Regions from separate parts of the Caproiciproducens sp. CPB-2 genome, predicted to be linked through region 1. Evidence: riboswitches for the same ligand, from Rfam matches in the RefSeq annotation. Region 1 holds a riboswitch; the other holds the start of a gene.
What was found. Region 1 has a riboswitch for fluoride ahead of VXK30_RS12570 (inorganic diphosphatase). Riboswitches for the same ligand answer to the same signal wherever they lie in the genome.

Region 1 (7,341 bases):
GCCGGAGGACTCGGCACGGACGTCGCCTATCAGGGGATCCTGGTCACGGTTGTCACCCTGTCCGCGTATTTCATCGGCCATTTTCTCGAGTCCGGAATCTGGGAAATCACCAACAGCGCCGACGGCATGACCATGGCTTTTCTGACCATGTCGATGGCGGAGATTTTCCACTCCTTCAACATGCGTTCCCAGCGCCATTCGATTTTCAGCATGAGGAAACAGAACGGATACCTGATCGGCGCCATGCTCATGTCGCTGCTGCTGACCACGGCCGTGATCTATATCCCCGCTCTGGCGTTTGCCTTCCAGTTTGAAGAGATTTCACTGCTGGAGTACTCGGTCGCTCTGCTGCTTGCTTTTTCGGTTATTCCGATTGTGGAAATCGTGAAAGCGTTTCAAAGAAAATTTGCAAAAGTTTCCACTTCTTATGGAAATTAATTTCTCTTCGGGACAGCGGAATAAAAACGAGTCGGGCGCACATACTAAGTCCTGGGTACATTGAATGATTCCTGGTGGATCAGTACCCTTAAAAAAACAGATTGGCAAGCAAAGATTTAATCAAGAATACTGGGAGATGGTTAAGTTGAACAGATCAGTCTGGGAACCTATCATGATCCGTGCAGTAATGCCTTTATGAAGACCCAAAGATAAGTTTGGCTGAACTCATTGATTCTCAAGTTTTGATAATTAAATACGAGCTTGGAGGGGCGGGAATTCCGAATAGAATTTCCGTCTCTTTTCTTTTTCAGCATTCTTATCAACGCTTTCTCACCGAAGAATGATAGGATTAAAACATGGGAAATTTTAACAGGAAATTTAAGACTTGATATAGTTATCGAAAGAAATCTGTGCTAAAATATAGATATTTTTAAAGTACATAACAAACCGGATACTGTGACGCCGAAAACCATGCGGATCGATTTTCGGCCGGGTGCCGGCCTGCGGTTTTCTGTGTTTTTTGGGGGTATCCATGAAAAGGTTTATCAAATTCGCCGACGGGCTGCTGATTGTATCCTTCTGCCTGATTCTGCTTTCGGTTTTTTCGGGAACCGGCCGGCATGAGAATGCTGTTTCGAACGGCGTTTTGGATATCGGCAGCGCCGGCCTTTCCTCACCTGTTCCGATGACCGGGGCATGGGAGTTTTATTGGGGCCGGCAGGTGAGCCCTCAGGGGAAGATAACGGATGCGGACAATAAACAGCTGGTTCAGGTTCCCGCAAACTGGACGGCGTACCGTGATGCGGACAATAAAGCCTGTTCACAGGAGGGATACGCCGTCTACCGGGTGGTGCTGAAAGCACAGAAGGGCCTTTGTCTTGGGTTGAAAATTCCCCAGATCGGTTCTTCCTACCGGCTGTGGATCGATGGAAACATACGCTTCGAAAGCGGCCGGGTCGGGAAAAACGCGTCGGAATCCAGACCGGAGTGGACGACGCAGTCGGTTTTCTTTCAGACACAGCGGGAAGACACGGAAATTCTGATAGAGGTTTCCAACTTCGACTATTTCCGTTCCGGCCTGACGATTCCCGTTGTGGTGGGAACCCAGCAGCAGATCCAGCGGCTGGGCGATCAGGGCTTGTTTATGGACACCTTTCTCTTTTCATCCCTGTTTGTAATGGCGGTGTTTTTCTTTCTGCTGTATTTTGTGCGTTCTCACGACAAGGCCCATATCTGTCTGGCGCTTTTTGCAGCGGCCATCTCCCTGCGTCCGCTGCTTTACGGCGAGTGCTATTTCAATAAGATTTTCCCCGGCATCAATTTTGAATTCAACACCAAACTGTACCTGGTCAATTTCGTGGTGATCCAGCTGCTGTGCCTGTTTTTTTACTATCAGTATAAAGAACTGTCGAGCAGAAGGTTTATGCGTGTCAGCGGAGCAGCGGTGTCCGCCATTGTTTTTGTGGGCGTTTTTCTTCCGGCCCGGTATATGCTGTATCCCGTTGTTCTTCTGGAAGCGATGATTCCCGTCACCGTTGCCAACTGCCTTGTGACGCTGATGCGCGCAATGAGAAAAAAATACGAAAACGCCGGAATCAACCTTTTAAGCGTCCTGCTCCTGTTTTTCCTGTCCATTGTGGATATCCTGAAAAATAACGGGCTTATCGAAATGAACCTTTACTATACTCCGATCGCAATGCTCGTCGTCACGTTCATTCAGGTCTTCCTGCAGGTAGGAAGATTCAGGGAAAGCGATCTGCTGAACGAAAAGCTGGCCAATGAGGTCGGAATCAAAAATCTGAAGCTGGAATACGAAATGAAGCAAAGGAGTATTACGGAAAAACTGAACAACGGTCTGAGAGCGATGGTTTCCGCTTTGGAAATCGAGGGCCTTCTGGTCAGCATTCTGGAAAATCTGTATCAGATTATCGAATTTGAAAGCGCCGTCATGGTTTTGCGGGTGAATGAGAGCCTGGGTTACATTGTGACCAAACTGAATCACGAAAAAGTGGTCTGCCGCAGGTATTCCGGGAGAATCGTCCTCAGGGATCAAAATCAGTCCGAGAACCGAAACGGCGGCGAAAAGGTTCGCGTGCACGATCTTTACACCCGGGGCAAAGACGGAAAAAGCCTGATCGTGAAGTCTCTTTACTATAATCACAAGCTGTTCTGCGTCATAAAAATGATTGTCAGCAAAAGCAGGGAGATTTCTGCCGGAGACCTGGAACTGGTGGATATCTATACGGAGCAGTCGATTTTAGCGTTTCAGAACGCAAAATCCTATGAAAAAATCAAAGAACTTGCCCTGTATGACGAGCTGAGCGGTATTTACAACCGCAGGCAGCTGATGAAGCTCGGCATTATGGAATATATTTCGGCCAGGGAAGCCGGCTGCGATTTTTACGCAATGATGCTTGACATCGATTTTTTCAAGGCCGTCAACGATACATACGGCCATCTGTTCGGGGATAAAATCATTAAAAACGTTGCGAATATCTGCAAACGGTGTATCCCGGTCAGCGCGGTGGTCGGGCGGTACGGCGGCGAGGAATTCCTCATTTTCCTCAAGGACATGGAAAAGGAGGACGTCGGCCTGCTGGCGGAAAAGCTGAACAGGGAAGTAAGAAGCTGCAGCTATTCCTGTGAGGGTAACGACCATATTCATGTGACCGTCAGTATCGGCGTCGCAAGGGGAAAAAGGGAGCAGGTGAACCTGTACGACCTGATCAATCACGCGGACAAGGCGATGTATCTGGCCAAAAAAGAGGGGCGCGACTGTGTCCGGTGGTTTGAGCAGGAATGAGAATCCGTCTGCGGGGCTTCTGCCGGTTCTCTTATTTTCTGTTTATTGACAGAATGTTTTCCATTGTGCTATAATAAAAATCGGGAATGAAGTTCTCCCGTAGCGAACGCTAAAATTGCTTTTATGCTGATGACTTCTGTGATATACACAGCGGGTTGTCGGCTTTTTTATTTGCAAATCAGAAAATTTAAGATGCAGGAGGGACTTTTTTGAATATTTGGCACGAGATTTCTCAGGACAGAATTCATGCGGACAGCTTTTTCGCGGTGATTGAAATTTCCAAGGGCTGCAAGACAAAATATGAGCTGGATAAGGAATCCGGCTTTCTTTCCATGGACCGTATCCTGTACACTTCCGCGCATTATCCTGCGAATTACGGTTTTATTCCGCGTACCTACGCGGCGGATCACGATCCGCTGGACGTGCTGGTGCTCTGTTCCGAGGACATTCAGCCGCTCTCTCTGGTGCGCTGTTACCCCATCGGGGTGATCTCCATGGAGGACGGAGGTTTTGTGGACGACAAGATCATCGCGATTCCGTTCGGCGACCCGACCTTCAACGAATACCGGAACATCGACGAGCTGCCCTCGCATATTTTTGACGAAATGATTCACTTTTTTGCGGTGTATAAGGAACTGGAGGGCAAAGCCACCGCGGTGGATTACATCCGCAGCGTGCAGGACGCAAAACGGATTATACAGGAAAGCATCGACGCTTACACTGAAAAATTCGGCGGGACCAACGCCTGATCTCCCCTGTAAAGAACGGACGCTCCGGCGGTTTTTGACCGCTGCGGGGCGCCTTTTTTATTTTACGGCAGTAAAAGATGCTTGACAGGCATTTTGATGACGTTTAATATAGAATGAAAAACATGTAAAGGGGTGCTGTGATGATTAACAAGTTTTGTACTTCTCCGCTGTGGGAATCCGGCAGGACGCTTGCCGCGGTCGCGCAGGGCGCCGTTCCGGCGGAAACCGTGATTATCAACGCCAGGCTGGTGAATGTCTGTACCGGGGAGATCCTGCCGGATACCGATGTGGCTATTTCCTGCGGCAGGATTGCCCTTGTCGGCGACGCGAAGCACTGTATCGGAGAAGGCACAACCGTCCTGGACGCAGCCGGTCAGTATATCGCCCCCGGATTTTTAGACGGGCATATGCATGTGGAATCCTCCATGATGAGTGTGGGGGAATACGCGCGGGCGGTCATTCCTCACGGCACGGTGGGAATCTATATGGACCCGCATGAAATCTGCAATGTCCTCGGGCTGGACGGGGTTTCCTGCATGATCGAGGACTCCAAAAGGACTCCGCTGAAAACGATGGTCACCACACCGGCCTGTGTTCCCGCCGTTCCCGGCTTTGAAGATACCGGCTCCTCCATCGGTCCGGCGGAGATCGCCGAGACCATGCGGTGGGACAGCGTGGTGGGCCTTGGGGAACTGATGAATTTTCCGGGCGTGCTGAACTCGGACCCACAGATGCATGGCGAGGTCGCCGAGACGCTCAGGGCGGGCAAGATCGTGACCGGTCATTACTCCATGCCGGAGACGGGGCGTGGGCTGAACGCCTATATTGCTTCCGGTGTGCGCTGCTGCCACGAGTCCACCCGCGCGCAGGACGCCCTCGCGAAAATGCGGCTCGGCATGTACGCCATGCTGCGGGAAGGTTCGGCGTGGCGCGACCTTCATGAGGTGGCGAAAAGCATTACGGAAAATAAAATCGACACCCGGTTCGGGGTGCTGATTTCCGATGATACGCACCCGTACACCTTGCTGAATCAGGGGCATCTGGACCACATCGTCCGCCGCGCGGTGGAAGAGGGAATCGACGTCATGACTGCCATTCAGATGGTCACCATCAACTGCGCCCAGTGCTTTCAGATGGACCATGAGCTGGGGTCCATTACGCCGGGGAAATGCGCGGATATCGTTTTTATCGGCAGTCTGGACAGGCTGGACGTTACGCGGGTGCTGATCAACGGCGCCGTTGCGGCGGAAAACGGAAAGCTTACCGAAAAGCTCCCGCCCTATCATTACCCGAAGTGGGCGACGGAATCCATGCATATCAAAAATCCCATTACACCGGAGTCCTTTGCCATTCCCGCGAAGGGCGACCGTGTGACCGCCCGCGTCATTGAAGTGATCCCCGCCAGGGTCGGCTCCTACGAACGGCATGTTTCGCTCAGGGTGGAAAACGGGCGGGTCGGTTCCGACGTCGAACAGGATGTCCTGAAAACGGCGGTCTTTGAGCGGCACCATGAAACGGGAAAGGCCGGCTTCGGCTTTGTCAAAGGGTTTGGTATCCGGTGCGGGGCCATGGCTTCCACCGTGGCGCATGACGCGCACAACCTGCTGGTGATCGGCACCAACGACGAGGACATGGCGCTGGCCGCCAATACGCTGATCGCGTGCGGCGGGGGAATGACCGCCGTACAGAACGGCAGGGTTCTGGGGACGGTTCCGCTCCCGATCGCCGGCCTGATGAACGACAAGCCGGTGGAGGAAATGGCTGAAATCGTCGGAAAGCTGAGCGAGGCGTGGGAAAAGATTGGGTGCAGCATGGTTTCTCCCTTTATGACCATGGCGCTGATTCCGCTTGCCTGCCTGCCCGAACTGCGCCTGACCGACAGGGGGCTGGTGGACTGTACGGAATTCCGGTTTACTCCGCTCTTTGTGGAAGAATAGAGTTTTATAAAAATAGAGCAGGTAAATAGAATATCGGGAGAGTGAATCAATATGAAAACAATCGGCCTGATCGGAGGAATGAGCTGGGAAAGCACCGTCGGTTACTATCAGATCATCAACCGCACGGTTCAGCAGAAGCTGGGAGGGTTCCACTCCGCGCAATGCCTGCTTTACAGTATGGACTTCCATGAAATAGAAAAGTGCCAGGAGGAGGGCGACTGGGAAAAATGCGCGGGAATCCTGTCTTCCGCCGCGCGGAGCCTGGAAAAAGGGGGCGCCGATTTCCTTGTGATTTGTACCAATACCATGCATAAGGTCGCCGGACAGATTCAAAGCGCCGTCTCCATCCCGGTGCTTCACATTGCCGAGGTGACCGCGGCGGAGCTCTTGCAGAATCAAATTAAAAGAATCGCTCTGCTCGGGACGGTTTACACCATGGAGCAGGATTTTTACAAGGAAAAGCTGGCGGAAAAGAATCTGGAAGTCCTTGTACCGGATGAAGAAGACAGGAAACTCATTAATCATATTATTTTTCACGAGCTCTGCCTCGGCATCGTTTCCAATGAATCGAAAGCGGCGTTCCTGAAAATCATAGGGAAAATGGCGGAACAGGGTGCGCAGGGCGTGATTCTCGGCTGTACGGAAATCGGGATGCTGGTTCAGCAGAAGGACACGTCCGTGCCGCTGTTCGATACGACCGAAATCCACGCGAAACGCGCGGCCCTGTACGCGCTGTCCTGAATGAAGGGGCTGTTGCTCAATAACCCTTCAATAAAATAATGCATAAAAAATGCACCTTGAGTGGGCTTTTAAAACCCCGCTTTAAGGTGTATTTCTTTCTTTTAAAAGCTGTTGTCCTATGCAATTACGGCAATTCCATTTCAGTTTGCGGGACAAAACGTCTCCCCCGCCGAAGGCGGGGGAGACGCAATCTTGTGGAAATGCGGTAGCTGCCGCAAATTTATTTTACATCAGATTTTCTGAACGCCCAGCTCGACGGTTTCGCCGTTCAGGTCCCATTCCTTGGCAAAGCCCGCCATTTCGTTCAGCCTGACTTCTTCGGCCAGCACGTCGTTCTGAATAGAGGCGAGATTGTCGGAGATGATTTTCGCGATCCGGTCGTTTCCCTTTTCATAGACGATGATATGGTCGGTCACGTCAAAGCCCGCGTCCTTGCGCATGGTCTGGATTTTGCTGATGATTTCGCGGACGAATCCCTCTTCGATCAGGTTTTCCGTCAAATGGGTGTCGATGACCACCGTGATCCCGTTGTCCGCCATGGAAACGTAATTTTCCGCCTGAGCGGTTTCAATCAGCAGTTCCTCAGGGGTCAGGGAGATCTCCCCGTCCGAAAGGGCGAGGGTCAGGGCGCCGTTGGCGTCGAGCTCCTTCTTCGCCGCGCTTCCGTTGAGTC
Region 2 (7,341 bases), 990 kb from region 1:
CCTCTTGAGGCGCAAAGGGACAGCGGCGCCCGCGTACGTCTTCTGGAGGCGGACGTCGAGCTGCCGGAAGCGATTTTCATTGCCAAAGAGATCAACCGCATGGTCGGCGGCATCGATATGCTCGACGCGCATGCTTCTTCCCGCCCCAAAGGGAAAAAACCTGTTTCGGAGCAGACGAGGAGCTTTTCCGACATCGCCGTGCTGTACCGGACCAACCGTCAGGCGGAGCTTTTAGAACAATGCCTCCGGAAAGAGGGCATCCCGTACCTGGTCGCCGGACGGGATGAATTCCTTTCCGACCGCGAGGTGCGCAAAGCGGTCGCCTTTTTCCGCTTTCTGCTCGACCCCGCGGACCTGATCTCCCTTCGGCTGTGCCTGAAGGAATGGGGCGTCTGCCCCGGCGGCCGGACGCAGCGGGTGCTGGAGGACTACGCCGGAACGGACAAAAGCGCCGCGTCCCTTTCGGCGCTTTTGGAAAAGCTCCCCGCTTCCCCGGGAAATCCGCAAGCATTCTCCGGGCTGCTCCGCAAATACGGGCCTCTCGTCCGCAGCGGGAAACCGCAGAAGCTGATAGAAGCCTGGATCGGCGATAACGGGCTTCAGGAGGTACGGAGCATGGAGCTGTTTCTCAACATGGCCGTTTTGCACGAAAAAATGCCCTCCCTCCTGCAGAATCTTCTGCTCGGGCGGGAAGGCGACATCGTGCGCAGCGGCGGGAGAAGCTATTCGCCGGACGCGGTTTCGCTCATGACCCTGCACGCGTCCAAGGGGCTCGAATTCCCCGTTGTGTTTGTCAGCGGCGTAAAGGACGGAACGATCCCACTGAAAAACCGGCGGGGCGACGGTAACCCGGACGAGGAACGCCGGCTCTTTTATGTCGGCATGACAAGGGCGCAGGACGAGCTGGTCCTTCTGACTTCCTCCCCGCGCTCGCCCTTCCTTTCCGGCCTGCCCGCGGACCTTCTTTCGGAGGGGACCGCTTTTGAGCGGAAAAAAGCGCCCGAATTCGAGCAGGTCAGCTTTTTCTGACGGACGGCGGGGCGTTACGCCTCCGGTCCGAATATTTTCCGGTACAGGTCTTCTCCGTAAGCCGTCTGAAGAGGTTCCCCCGGCATGATTTTAAAAGTACGTTCTCCGTTTTCAAGCCTTTGTGCGCTGAGAAACCGGACCTTCGGGTACCGCGGGCTGAAAAAGGCGGCCGCAAAAGTGTAAAGATGCGTCACGAAAAAGATTTCTATCCCGTTGTCCGTGAGCGCCTTTGTAATCTGGCGGCAGATTTCGGAGCCCTCCCGCTCATTGGTGGCGGCGAACGATTCATTGAACAGAACCAGAGCCCCGGGAGTCAGGCGGTCGGCAATCTCGCTCATGCGGGCAAGCTCCTCATCCAGCTTCCCGCTTGTCATCGTGGTATCTTCCTCTTTTTTGAAGTGCGTAAATACGCCGTTCCGTATCGGCGCCCGGTAATTTTGCGCGCCGACGAACATCCCGCACTGCATCATAAGCTGCGCCTGCCCGACGCTTCTGAGAAAGGTGGATTTTCCTCCCTGATTGGCTCCCGTAATGATATAAAGCCGCTGATTTTCCGCATTCAGTTCGTTTCCCGTTACTCCCGAATCCTTTAGCAGGACAAGGCTGACGTCGTACAGCTCATCGTATTTCCGGCTCTCCGCTTCCAGCGGGAGCAGCTCGGGAATACAGACCGGCATGCCGGCGGCCCGGAGCCTGTCGTATAAATTCAGGCAGCCGACGTAAAAGGCAAGCTCCTTTTGAAGGATAACGAAAAAGCTTTCCACGTGCTCCGCCGACTGCGCCAGCACATTGATGCTTTCATTCATCGCACGGGCGCGGCGGTTGCCGAAATCGGAGGCCCCCGAGTCGTCACGGGGCGCCAGCGTAAAGGACGGGGCAAAATGCCAGTGGCGCCAGAAATGCGTTTTCTCTTTGCGCCGCATCACATAATCGATTCCCTGATTGTAATTGCCGAGTCCGGCGCTGATCAGCATCCCCTTTTCATCCTTCATCTCATTCAGAAGCGAATGAATCTGTAAAAAATAATCGTCGCCGAGCTCCCGCCACAGCATGGAGATAAAATTTTTAAAGCCTTCGGAATGGAAATTCCGCATATCCGCGTCGGTGGCGTTGCGCATTTTCAGCAGCATTTCCGTGTATATTTTCAATAAATCGACCGCGCTGGAAAAATTGCCGGATAAATTCTGCCGTGTGGACAGCCACGACCAGGATTTGTGTTTCCGCTCCATTGTCTCAACCGTAATATCATAAAGCTTTCTCACTGTTTCGGGGTTGTTGATGCAGTCCTTCAGGACCTCCTGACGATAGCGGATTTCCCGGTCGGTCCGCAAAGGACAAAACAGGGCCGAGCCGCACGCCTCCCGAATCATCGTGTCGTCCCGCGCCATCGCCGAAAGGATGCGGGAAAACTCAAGATCGGCGATCAGCGTGTCCTTCCCAAAACAGGGTTTCTCCTGCGGATTGAAATCCGTATCCTGATCCATCAAGTGTACTTTCAAAATTTCAGCCTCCCTTATGACTGCCGCAGAGTCCGCCGCTCAGCCTTTCGCAAAGCTGCTCACAGGTCAGCCCGTATTTTCCCGCGATGTGCATCGCATAGGCAAGGCCGTCGGGCGGCCTGCGGGTAATCCGAAAAGTCCTTACCGCCGGGTCGTCCTCCCGGACCGAGCTCATCATGCTGACCGTTTCCTCCCCGTGTGCGGCCAGCTCGTCGATAAAGGTGACGCACACGGCGGGAGCGCCCAGCTTCGCAAGGGCGTCCATCATGCGGCCCCCCAGCAGCAGCGCGTCCGTCAAAGTGGTGGAGGAAAAAATCTCGTTGATGACGATGATGCTCCGGGAGGCAGCGCGCCCGAGAAGCTCGTGAAGACGCTCGAGATCGTCCTGCAGCTTTCCGTTCCGGGTGGACAAATCCTCCTCCCGCCCAAAATGGGTGAGGATATTGTCAAAAAGGAGGATCGCCGCCTCCCTTCCCGGCACGCACAGCCCCAGGCAGGAGAGATAATGGATCTGCCCGAAGGCACGGGCAAAGGTCGTCTTTCCGCCCTGATTGGGCCCGGTCACGACGATGATCCGCTCCGGTGTATTCAACACAAAATCATTCGTCACCGGCTGCCCGGCATCTCCCATGGAAGAAGCCAAAGCCAGATCAAAGCCGTCCCTGTCGTAAAGGTGTTCCGCGTTTTCGCACAATTTCGGGTAACAGAACGGGAGCCCTTTCCCGCGATGCGGCCGGATATATTCCAGCCAGGAGAGGTAGAACTGAATTTCACGGGAAAACCGCGCGACGGTCGGGTCGATAAAATCAAGATATTTTAAACAGAAATGGTCCAGATTCTCAAAAATGTCCCTGTACCAGGAGGCGACCATATTCAGCACGGCCGCCTCCACATGCTGCGCGTACGGTTCTTCGGAAAGCTTGCGGCGGTAATCCGTCCCGTCCCCCTGGCGGAATTTGTCGAACAGCCTGAGAATTTCCTTACTGTGATCTTCCTGCCCCTCATATTTCCGGACACGGAGGACCCCGTTTTTGATCAGCATGCAGTATTCCACGGAAGAAAGCTGTTCGCGCAGCCGGCCGATCTGTCCCCGAAGCTCCGTGAACGCCTCCGTCCCGGTATAGGCGGCCAGGTACTTCATAAAGCCGCGCAGGCCGTCCGAGCAAAGCGTCCGGTCCCGCAGCCCGTCTGTCAGCCCGGCAAGCTCCGTACAGTAGCTGTCCGCACAGTCGAGCAGACGTCCCTTGGTCAGATAATGATTTTCATAGCTGTTTTCGGACGTGAGCGATTTTTTGATGGTTTCCATGGATTGGCTGAGGCGATAGATGGATTGTGAAAAATCGGAAAAGAATCCGCGCAGCCCGTCGTCTTCCAGCTCCCGCATGACTTTCTGCCGGTAGATAAGGGTATCGCTGTCGCGAAGCGAAGTGTAGAAGAAGCCTTCGAGCCCGTATTCTTTTCTGCTGTTCAGGATCGGCCGGAAGATCTGGTCAAGATAAAGGTCCCTGAAGCAGTCCGGCGCAGCTTCCTTCCTCGGTTTTTTCCACTGCTCCTCAGCCGGAAATAAGATACTGTAAAACACATTGCACACCTCTTCCTGTTTTTTATGATGCGGAAGCCACCGCGCTGCCGCCGCGGCCTTTTCCGGGCACCACAGCCTGACAACGACAAAAAAGCCGATGGCTTCCAAACAGAAGTCATCAGCTTTCACGCATTTCGGTATTACCGCGGGAGTACTTCATTCCCAAGGCTATTATAGAACATGCTTTTATAAAAATCAATGGGCAATAAAATTCCGTTCAGTGGATGGCGCCTGCCTGCATTTTTCCTTATAAGCCGTACGCAAACGGAGAAAAGGTTGAAAAATCCGTCATAATTTGCTATAATGCAGAAACGGGAATGAAGTTCTCCCTTAGCGCTGCTAAAATTGCTTTTCAGCTGATGACTTCTATGGGAATCATAGGAAGTGGTCAGCTTTTTATTTTCCCCTTCCGCAAAACAGAAAAATTTACAGTTCAGGCCCTGTTTGTAAAAACAGGAATGCAAATAAGGCCTGGTCGCAGCAATGGAAATGCCAAATTGGGGGTATCTATGAAAAAAAATATCGCTGTCGCGGTCGGAGGGGCGGCCGGAACCATCCTGAGGTGCGTGGTCCATCAGCTTCCTCTGCCCTTTGACGAACTTTACCGTCCCATTCTCACGATCCTGATTAACGTGAGCGGGAGCTTTTTATTAGGCTTTCTGACCATCCTGTTTGCAAAAAAATTCCCGGTGAGCGCCGAAGTGCGCCTGGGTATCACCACGGGCCTGCTGGGAGGATATACCACGTTTTCAACCCTTTGCAAAGAAGCTGTTTTGCTGGGCCTTTCCGGAAATGTCCTTCTTTCGGCGGTTTACGTTTTTGCTTCCGTCCTGCCGGGCCTTGCCGCCGCGTGGCTCGGGATCAGAACCGCAAAGCGGATGGAACGGAGGCGCGCCTGATGGATTTCGTCCTACTGAGCGTCGGCGGCGTCTGCGGCGCAATCGCCCGCTATCAGATCGGAGCCGCCTTTTCAAAAAGAAAAAATCACACCTTTCCCTTCGGTACCTTTTTTATCAACCTGTCGGGCGCATTCCTCCTGGGAATTTTTTGCGGGCTGGGCATCAGCGGAAATTCCTATCTGCTTCTGGGCGACGGCTTTTGCGGCGCCTTTACCACCTTTTCCACCTTTACCGTTGAAAGCGTGCAGCTCATGCAGCACGACGCCGTCAGGGAGTCCCTCCTGTTTATCGTATTGTCGCTGGCAGCCGGACTTCTTTGTTTTTCGATGGGTTACACAACGGGGAAGCTTTTTTAAAACGAGCCGGGGGACGCCGTTTTCCCGGAAATCATTGAGTTTACGGAGGTGTTGTTATGAGAAGGGTTTTACTTCCGATCGACGGAACAGCGCGGAGCCTGCAGGCGGTCGATCTGATCAAATCGCTCTATACGCCGGAGGATGTGAGCATCGTACTGCTTATGGTCCGGGAAGACACGGAAACGATGTATTCGGAAGAGGAACTGCAAAAATCCAAAGCGCAGCTGAAATCCACCTTGGACGCGGTAGCCGGACAGCTGCCGGGCTATCCCGTGCGAAAGCAGGTCGTTTTCGGGCGGGCCGGCGATCAGATCCTTGAATGTGCAGAGCAGGATGAAATCGATATTATCGTGATGACAAAATCCACAAAGACCGGCCTGTCCCAGAAAATCGGCTCGGTTGCAGCCTATGTCGTAAAATACGCGAAATGCATCGTCATGATCGTGCCGGAAAATGTGTCCAGTGAAAAATCGCCGGGGAATGTGCTGAAATGCCGGCATATGGACGATATCGTTACGCTGAGCGGCCAGATGAGCTTCCGGCCCAGTTCCTGCCTGCTTCCGGTGCAGGCAGGAAAATGCGTGTACAGCATCACGGTGCTGGAGGGAAAGCTGCGCCTGAACCACAGCGCCTACGACCCGGACGGCGGCACATGGTCCGCCCCGCTGCAAAACGGCCAGCCGGAGCATTATGACCTGAAAAAAGGAGAGGAAAGAGAAATCCGTCTGGAAGCGGGCATTGCATTCCGTCAGCTCGACCAAATCGAGGTCGTCAACCCGAGTATGACGTCTCTGCTGAAATTTCACTATATCGCGCGGTTTGAAAGCCTGGATGAATAACCGGCGGCTTTGGATATATCACGCCCCTGCGGCCGTCGGACCGCAGGGGCGTGATTTCAATCATATCTTAAACCACGTGATGCTCTTTCAGAAGCTTTTCAATGTCGGTGCCTTCGGTTTTTTTCAGAAGCAGCTTCATGGCAAGCCTCTCTTTGAACCCAAGCTCCATATCGGTCATTTTCTTGCCGTCGCGCAAGGATACGGTGGAATTCAGCAGGTCCCGGACGTCATACACGCTGCCCCAGACCTCCGGCACGCCGCGGTCGACGTTCAGCAGGGTATACACCGCTTCCATGCCGGTGCGGATGGAATATTCGGTGGTGAAAATGGTGTCGCGCGCGGTCTCGGCGAACTGACCGAGGAAAGCGAAATTGACGGCGCCCTTCGGAACGACCAGAGGACGGTCCCCTTTTGCCCTGGGCATGAAGAACGCGGTGATGTACGGCATCATGCAGGGAATCGTGTTGGCACTCTTTTCGGCAAGCGCGGGGATTTCGGATTCCGGTACTCCCATATGATACAGCCACTCCATGCAGATTTCCTTACCGGTGCATTCCCGCATGCTTTTTTTGACGTAATTGCCGGGCTTGTCGCTGAACAGGCCGTAAATCCAGCCCACAAGCTGCCCCTTCGGCTGGGAGCGGAACTGCGGCTGGCGGTTGAACGTCCAGCTTAAAAGCCAGTTGGAATCCTTTGCCGTGACGATCCCGCCGGTGACCACCTTCCCGGAAAACGGGTCGCGCCTGCAGATTTTCTGAATATACGGCGGCAGCTCGCCGTCCAGGGTGGTGACGGTGGCGCTCATCCAGTTGCTCTGTTCCGGATTATGGCAGAATTTGTCCGGATGGCCGAAGGCCGGATCCTGTGCGGCGATCTTCCGCCACATATCCCAGCCGCCGCCCGCTTTGATCTCCGTGTTGAACGGAGCGGGCTCGTTCTGGCCGCCGAGGGAGGAATTCTCCACGCAGCCGCCGTTGGTGATAAAGATCAGATCGTCCTCGGTCAGATCGATATTCTCCGTCTTGCCGTCGTGAAGGACGATCACGCGCTTCGCCGTTTTTCTGTCCTTCTGAATATCGAACTCCACATTGACGACCCTGGTGCCGTAGTGGAACTGCACCCCGTTGGATTCCAGGT

Region 2: linked by a shared signal. The riboswitch ahead of VXK30_RS00330 (MutS-related protein) and the one ahead of VXK30_RS12570 (inorganic diphosphatase) in region 1 are both predicted to bind fluoride.

Annotation. Positions count from the first base shown of each region.
Region 1 covers NZ_CP142860.1:2,525,840-2,533,180, reverse strand. The annotation lists gene VXK30_RS12580 (cation-translocating P-type ATPase) at 1-438, shown strand, start outside; gene VXK30_RS12575 (sensor domain-containing diguanylate cyclase) at 971-3,241, shown strand; fluoride riboswitch at 3,315-3,387, shown strand; gene VXK30_RS12570 (inorganic diphosphatase) at 3,451-3,990, shown strand; gene ade (adenine deaminase) at 4,131-5,927, shown strand; gene VXK30_RS12560 (aspartate/glutamate racemase family protein) at 5,979-6,668, shown strand; gene ileS (isoleucine--tRNA ligase) at 6,899-7,341, opposite strand, start outside.
Region 2 covers NZ_CP142860.1:65,355-72,695, reverse strand. The annotation lists gene VXK30_RS00340 (UvrD-helicase domain-containing protein) at 1-1,029, shown strand, start outside; gene VXK30_RS00335 (MutS-related protein) at 1,044-2,528, opposite strand; gene VXK30_RS00330 (MutS-related protein) at 2,533-4,239, opposite strand; fluoride riboswitch at 4,213-4,283, opposite strand; fluoride riboswitch at 4,415-4,486, shown strand; gene VXK30_RS00325 (fluoride efflux transporter FluC) at 4,620-5,009, shown strand; gene crcB (fluoride efflux transporter CrcB) at 5,009-5,365, shown strand; gene VXK30_RS00315 (universal stress protein) at 5,422-6,204, shown strand; gene VXK30_RS00310 (oleate hydratase) at 6,272-7,341, opposite strand, start outside.